DNA from 2 places in the Dermacoccus sp. GAS27A genome. Region 2 is predicted to be linked to the other one. Evidence: predicted binding sites of a transcription regulator. Region 2 holds the regulator's gene; the other holds the start of a gene.
The links. Region 2 encodes LexA, which represses DNA repair genes until DNA is damaged. Its sites were predicted from a motif close to TCGAACANNTGTTCGA; they were not measured.
Positions count from the first base shown of each region.

Region 1: ruvC (crossover junction endodeoxyribonuclease RuvC) is a predicted target of LexA. The motif match lies at 1,548-1,563, and genes of this name have one in related genera.

Region 1 covers NZ_JBIYDW010000001.1:354,024-357,423, forward strand. Annotated here, with positions in the region: gene pdxT (pyridoxal 5'-phosphate synthase glutaminase subunit PdxT) at 1-562, shown strand, start outside; gene ABH936_RS01550 (YebC/PmpR family DNA-binding transcriptional regulator) at 699-1,472, shown strand; gene ruvC (crossover junction endodeoxyribonuclease RuvC) at 1,605-2,264, shown strand; gene ruvA (Holliday junction branch migration protein RuvA) at 2,261-2,866, shown strand; gene ruvB (Holliday junction branch migration DNA helicase RuvB) at 2,863-3,400, shown strand, end outside.
Region 2 covers NZ_JBIYDW010000001.1:124,587-127,986, reverse strand. Annotated here, with positions in the region: gene ABH936_RS00565 (LysM peptidoglycan-binding domain-containing protein) at 231-659, opposite strand; gene lexA (transcriptional repressor LexA) at 997-1,713, shown strand; gene ABH936_RS00555 (Sir2 family NAD-dependent protein deacetylase) at 1,804-2,637, opposite strand; gene ABH936_RS00550 (LysR family transcriptional regulator) at 2,708-3,400, shown strand, end outside.

The DNA.
Region 1 (3,400 bases), 230 kb from region 2:
CGAGCACGTCCGCATGCTGGAGGACGTCGGCGCGCATGCCGTGCGCGTTCGTCGTGCCGCGGATCTTGCGAACGTCGACGCACTCGTCATCCCCGGCGGGGAGTCGACGGTCATGATGCGCCTCATCGCTCAGGGAGACCTCCTCGAACCGCTGCGCGAACGCATCGCCGCGGGGATGCCGGCCTACGGCTCGTGCGCCGGCATGATCCTGCTCGCCGGTCGGATCCTCGACGGGGCGGCGGGTCAGCAGACGCTCGGCGGGCTCGACGTCACGGTGCGGCGCAACGCGTTCGGTCGTCAGGTCGCCTCGTTCGAGGCGGACGTCACCGTCGACGGCGTGGACGGCGGCCCGGTCCGGGCGGTGTTCATCCGCGCGCCCTGGGTCGAGGAGGTCGGCGCCGGCGTCGAGGTGCTCTCCAGCGTCGCGCTGCCGACGGGCGGTGAGGCCGTCGTCGCCGTGCGTCAGGGCAATCTGCTCGCCACGTCGTTCCACCCGGAGGTGACGAACGACGCGCGCGTCCACGCCCTGTTCGTGCGCATGGTCGAGCACGCTCGCGGATGACGACTGGGGCCGCGGCTCGCGACGGCGCTAGACTTGCCCGCGATCCGAGCGAGCGCGCCCATCTGCCGTCGCGTTCGCCCCGCGCCCCGCATCGGGCGTGTTCGAGCACGGCAGCACGAGCATCCGAGAGGCAGACATGAGCGGTCACTCCAAGTGGGCGACGACGAAGCACAAGAAGGCTGCGATCGACGCCAAGCGCGGCAAGCTGTTCGCGAAGCTGATCAAGAACATCGAGGTCGCGGCCCGCGCCGGCGGCGGTGACCCGACGGGCAACCCGACGCTGTACGACGCCATCCAGAAGGCGAAGAAGTCGTCGGTGCCCAACGACAACATCGACCGCGCCGTCAAGCGCGGCTCCGGCGCCGAGGCCGGTGGCGCCGAGTACCAGGCCCTCACGTACGAGGGCTACGCGCCCGGTGGCGTCGCGCTGCTCATCGAGTGCCTGACGGACAACAAGAACCGCGCCGTCGCCGAGGTCCGCACCGCGTTGCAGAAGAACGGTGGCTCGATGGCGGACTCCGGTTCGGTCGCCTACCTGTTCAACCGCAAGGGCATCGTCATCGTCCCGAAGGCGCAGGGCGACAAGCCCGACACGACGGAGGACGCGCTGCTCGAGATCGTGCTCGAAGCGGGCGCGGAGGACGTCAACGACCTCGGCGAATCCTTCGAGATCGTGTCCGAGGCGGGTGACTTCGTCGGCGTGCGTGAGGCGCTGCAGGCCGCTGGCATCGACTACGACTCGGCCGAGGCATCGTTCGTGCCGTCGATGGAGGTGCCGCTCGACAAGGACGGCGCGAAGAAGATGTTCCGCGTCATCGAGGCCCTCGAGGACTCGGACGACGTGCAGAACGTCTTTGCCAACGGCCAGGTCTCTGATGAGGTTCTCGCCGAACTGGACGCCGAGGACTGATCCCGGTCGTTCCGTGAGTGATCGACGGCCGTGCCCCGCGGGGCACGGCCGTCGCGTGCATCGGGTACGGTGGATGCGAACAAGTGTTCTATCGGGTGCGTCGTTCGCACCCGTCGAGGCCGGAGGTGTGACGTGCGGGTGCTCGCTGTCGACCCCGGTCTGACGCGCTGCGGCGTGGGCGTCGTCGCGACGGGCCAGGGCTCCAAGTTGCAGATCGTGACGGTGGGGGTCATCCGTACCTCGGCAGACCTGCCGTTGCACGAACGCCTCCACGAGTTGCGCGTCGAACTGGACGCCGTGTTCGAGCGCACCCAACCCGATGCGGTCGCCGTCGAGCGGATGTTCGCGCGCCACGACGTCTCGACGATCATGGGCACCGCGCAGGCGTCGGCCGTCCCGATGCTCGCCGCGGCTGAACGCGGCCTGCCGCTCGGGCTGCACACGCCCTCGGAGGTCAAGGCGGCGGTGACGGGCAACGGGCGCGCCGACAAGGCGCAGGTGACGATGATGGTGACGCGCATCCTCGGCCTCGAGGTTGCTCCCAGACCGGCCGACGCCGCCGACGCGCTCGCCCTCGCCATCTGTCATCACTGGCGCGGTGGCGGGTTGGCACGCCGGGGTGCGAGCGCTGACGGAGCGTCGGCAGCGCCGGCCGCCGTCGCGTACCGGCAGGCTGCGGCTGCCGCGGCGCGACGTTCCCGCTCGGCCAGCAAGACATACCGTGACGCCCTCGGCGCCGCGTCCCAGAGCGCGCCTGCCACTCGACCCGCCAACAGGGGAGTTCGCCCATGATCGCCAGCCTCACCGGTGAGGTGCTCACCGCCCGTCTCGACAGCGTCGTCGTCGAGGTCGGTGGCGTGGGTCTGCTCGTCCACACGACGCCGGCAACCGCCGCCGCGGCACGCCCGGGGGAGTCGACGCGCCTCGCGACGTCCCTGGTCGTGCGTGAGGATTCGCTGACACTCTTCGGCTTCGCCGACGACGACGAACGGGCCCTGTTCGAGCAGGTCCAGACGGTCAGTGGCGTGGGGCCGCGTCTCGCCCTCGCGATGCTCGCCGTGCACCCGCCGCGGCAGCTCGCCACCGCGATCGCGGGCGGCGACGTCAAGGCGCTGACGAAGGTGCCCGGCATCGGCAAGAAGGGCGCCGAGCGCATCGTCCTCGAACTGCGGGACAAGGTCGTCTCCGCCAGTGGTGACGGCGGGCAGGCGGCGCCCCAGGCCGTCGTCCCGGCCACTGCGGGTGGCGACCAGGTCGCCGAGGCGCTCATCGGGCTCGGCTGGAGCGCGAAACAGGCCGAGGACGCCGTCGCCAAGGTGGCTTCCCGTCCTGAGGCCGAGGGTGCGAACACGCCCACCCTGCTCCGGCTGGCGCTGCGCGAGCTGGGCCGATGAGCCCGTCGCACTTCGAGGACCACAGCGCCGACGTCTCGCCGCGCCTCGTCGACCCCAACGGCACCGAGGACGAGCAGCAGCTCGAAGCGGCCCTGCGACCGAAGAAGCTGGCCGATTTCCCCGGGCAGCCACGCGTGCGCGAGCAGTTGAGCCTCGTCATCGAGGCGGCCCGGCGCCGAGCGACGCCGCCCGACCACATCCTGTTCTCCGGCCCGCCCGGCCTGGGCAAGACGTCGCTTGCGATGATCGTCGCGAGTGAGCTCGAGGCGCCCATCCGCATCACGAGCGGCCCTGCCATCCAGCACGCCGGTGACCTGGCCGCCATCCTGAGCTCGCTCAACGAGGGGGAGGTGCTCTTCCTCGACGAGATCCACCGCATGGCCCGCCCCGCGGAGGAGATGCTCTACCTCGCGATGGAGGACTTCCGGGTCGACGTCATCGTCGGCAAGGGCCCAGGGGCCACCGCGATCCCCCTCGAACTGCCGCGCTTCACCGTCGTCGGTGCGACGACGCGCGCCGGTCTGCTGCCGGCGC
Region 2 (3,400 bases):
TCAGCGGAGGAGAATCAACATCTAGGGGGAAGCGGGGGCCAAAGCCCCACATGTAGAGATGTTAGGCCCCTGAGACCCAACGCGCAACAGCACCGAGGCCGCGTCTACTCGCCCTGCGCAACCTCGCGACGACCCCCGCCACTCGTGCGCCGCGGAATCCTGCGCCAGCCGGGGGGAGGCGACTCACGCCCCCTCGAACCCTCGAACACGACGATGGCGATCGTCACACTTCACGGTGCGGGGATGATCACCTTCTGGCCGGCCTGCACCTGCGACGAGCCGAGGTTGCTCTCGTGCTCGATCGCGACGACCGCCTGGTCGTTGCGCACGCCCGGCATCTCACGCGCCGCGATCTGCGAAAGCGTCTCCCCCGCGCGAACGGTGACCTCGTGCCGCTGCGTACCGTCGACACCGCTCGCCATCGCCCGGCCCGCGAGGATGGCACCCGCCACGACGACGAGAGCCACGCACACGGCCGTGAAGCGACGACGGGCGAAACGAACGCTCTGAGAGTTTGTGCCGACCTGCACCGCGCCACCCGTGGGCACGAGGTGGAGGTGCGAGCGGGATGCCGCGGTGTCGACCCGCGCCACGCGGCGCACGTCGACACCCGAACCCAGCACGGGCTCACGTCGAACTGCAGTACTCGAAGCAACCATCGAAACCACTCCTTCTCTCGGGACACCCCCGAGGCGCCGCCACACCGTCACCGGTGCGGCTTCCTCACGCGACACGGTCAGCCCGGAGGGACCGATCGAACACGCGTGCGATAGAACAACTGTACGACACCCGAACGTGCTTTCGAACGGGGCGCACGGATTTCTTCGTACACATTTTTGAAAACTGTGTGCGACACCGCGTACTGTGGGTGATGTCAGATACACAAGCACCGCGCACCGACAACCCCGTCATGGCGGGCATTTCCGCCCCGCCGGAGGGTGCACGTGTCGCCACCGCGACCACCGATGTGCGACGAGGACCAGGAGGGGTCACACCATGGGTGACGTTCATTCGATGCAGGAGCGCACGCCGGGCAAGCTGACGCCACGCCAGCACAAGGTGCTCACCGTGATCCGACGTTCCGTTGACGAGCGCGGCTACCCCCCGAGCCTGCGTGAGATCGGCGAGGCCGTCGGTCTGACGAGCCCGAGTTCGGTGGCCCATCAGCTCGCCGCACTCGAGCGCAAGGGATACCTGCGCCGCGACCCGAACCGCCCGCGCGCCATGGAGGTCGTCTCCCCCGACTCGGGCGCGGCGACCCGCGGCTACCGCGGCAACGCCGTGTCTGCGCTATCCGAGTCGCAGCACGACGAGACGGGCTCGGGCGACGAGCGACCCACGCCGTCATACGTGCCGGTCGTCGGCCGCATCGCGGCCGGTGGCCCGATCCTCGCCGAGCAGGCCGTCGAGGACGTCTTCCCGCTACCGCGTCAGATCGTCGGTGACGGCGAGCTGTTCCTGCTGCGCGTCGTGGGCGACTCGATGATCGATGCGGCCATCTGCGAGGGCGACTGGGTCGTCGTGCGACGCCAGGCCGACGCCGCCAACGGGGAGATCGTCGCGGCACTGCTCGACTCGGAGGCCACGGTCAAGACGCTGCGCCGCAGCGAGGGCAAGACGTGGCTCATGCCCGCGAACGAGGCCTACTCCCCGATCGACGGCGACCACGCGAGCATCATGGGCAAGGTCACGGCCGTCCTGCGCAGCATCTGAGGCGCTGGCCCCGCCGCGCGGATCGGTCCAGCGTGTGGTTGCAACTCGACTCTCAGCCCCTTCTGCGCCCCGACGTTCGACGCCGAGACGTCAGGACGTCGCGAGGTCGAGCCCCAGCGCGTCGCACACGGCGGTGAGGGTCGGGCCGAGGGGTTCGCGCACGACGAGGTCGACCCGCTCCTCGCCACGCATCGCGCCGAGCCCGACGAGGGCGACCGGCTTCTGCTGCTTGAGGGCGGCGAGCACGAACCGGTAACCCGACATCACCTTGAGCGAACTGCCGAGCACGAGCACGCCCCGGCAGCGTTCCACTGCCCGCATCTGCGCCTCCACGACCTCAGGAGCGACGGACTCACCGAACATGACGACGTCCGGCTTCACCGTCGTGGCCGTGCAGCGCAGGCACGCCGGCACGATGACACCGCGCTCCAGCTCGACCGCCACGTCCGCGTCGCCGTCGGCGAGCAGGCGCGCCTGCGTCGGCAGCTGGGGGTTGAGTTCGCGCAGGCGCACCTGGAAGCCACGGCGCCCTTCCCGCGTCCCGCACGCGACGCAGACGACGTGCTCGAGCGACCCATGCAGCTCGGTGACGTCGCGGGCACCGGCACGCGCATGAAGGCCGTCGACGTTCTGCGTCACGAGGTGATCGACGAGGCCGCCACCCTGCAGTCGCGCCAGCGCGACGTGCCCGACGTTCGGTTCCGCCGCGTCGAAGATCTCCCAGCCGACGGCACTGCGCGCCCAGTACCGTTGACGCGCCTCGTGGGTGGCGAGGAACTGTTGGTATGTCATGGGAACCGTGCGGCGCGTGCCGTCGGGGCGCCGGTAGTCGGGGATGCCGGATTCGGTCGAGATGCCGGCGCCGGTGAGGACGAACAGCCCTCCCGCGCGCACGAAATCGGTCAGTTCCGCGACGCCGCTCATCATCCTGCCCCTCCCATAGGTCTGCGTTCGATTGTCTCAACAATGGATAAGAGCACGTTATTCTTGGTGCATGATCGATGCAGCCGGGCTCCGCGTCATGAAGGCGATCAGCGACGAGGGCAGCTTCACCGCCGCCGCTGCCGCTCTCGGCTATTCTCAGCCGGCCGTGTCGCAGATGGTGCGCCGTCTCGAGGAGAAGACCGGGACGGCTCTAGTGGAGCGCCTCGGCCGCTCGGTGCGGCTGACGGAGGCCGGGCAGGTGCTGGCGCGCACGGCGACGCCCGTCCTCAGTGCCCTCGAGGCCGCCGAGGGTGAGGTCGCCGCCATCGCGGGGCTGCGCGCCGGGCGGGTGCGCCTCATGGCGTTCCCGTCGGCATCGTCAACGCTCGTCCCGCGCGCCCTCGCACTCGTCAAGGAGCGGTTCCCAGACGTCAAGGTCAGCTTCGCCGAGGCCGAACCCCCGGAATCCCTGGCGAGCCTGCGTGCCGGCGATTGCGACGTCGCCGTGGCGTTCACGTACGACGACGCGGACCCGCTCCCCGCAGGCGAGGACCTGGACCCGTTCCTCACCCGCGGGCTCCTGCACGACGACGTGCGTCTCGCCGTCCCGCGCGATCACCCCCTCGCCGCAGCCGAGAGCGTCCGCATGGAGGAGCTCAGCGACGCCTCGTGGATCGCGGGGTGCCCCCGATGCCGTGGCCACCTCGTCAGCCTCGCCCAGGGCGCCGGTTACGCGCCCGACGTCGCGTTCGAGACGGAGGAC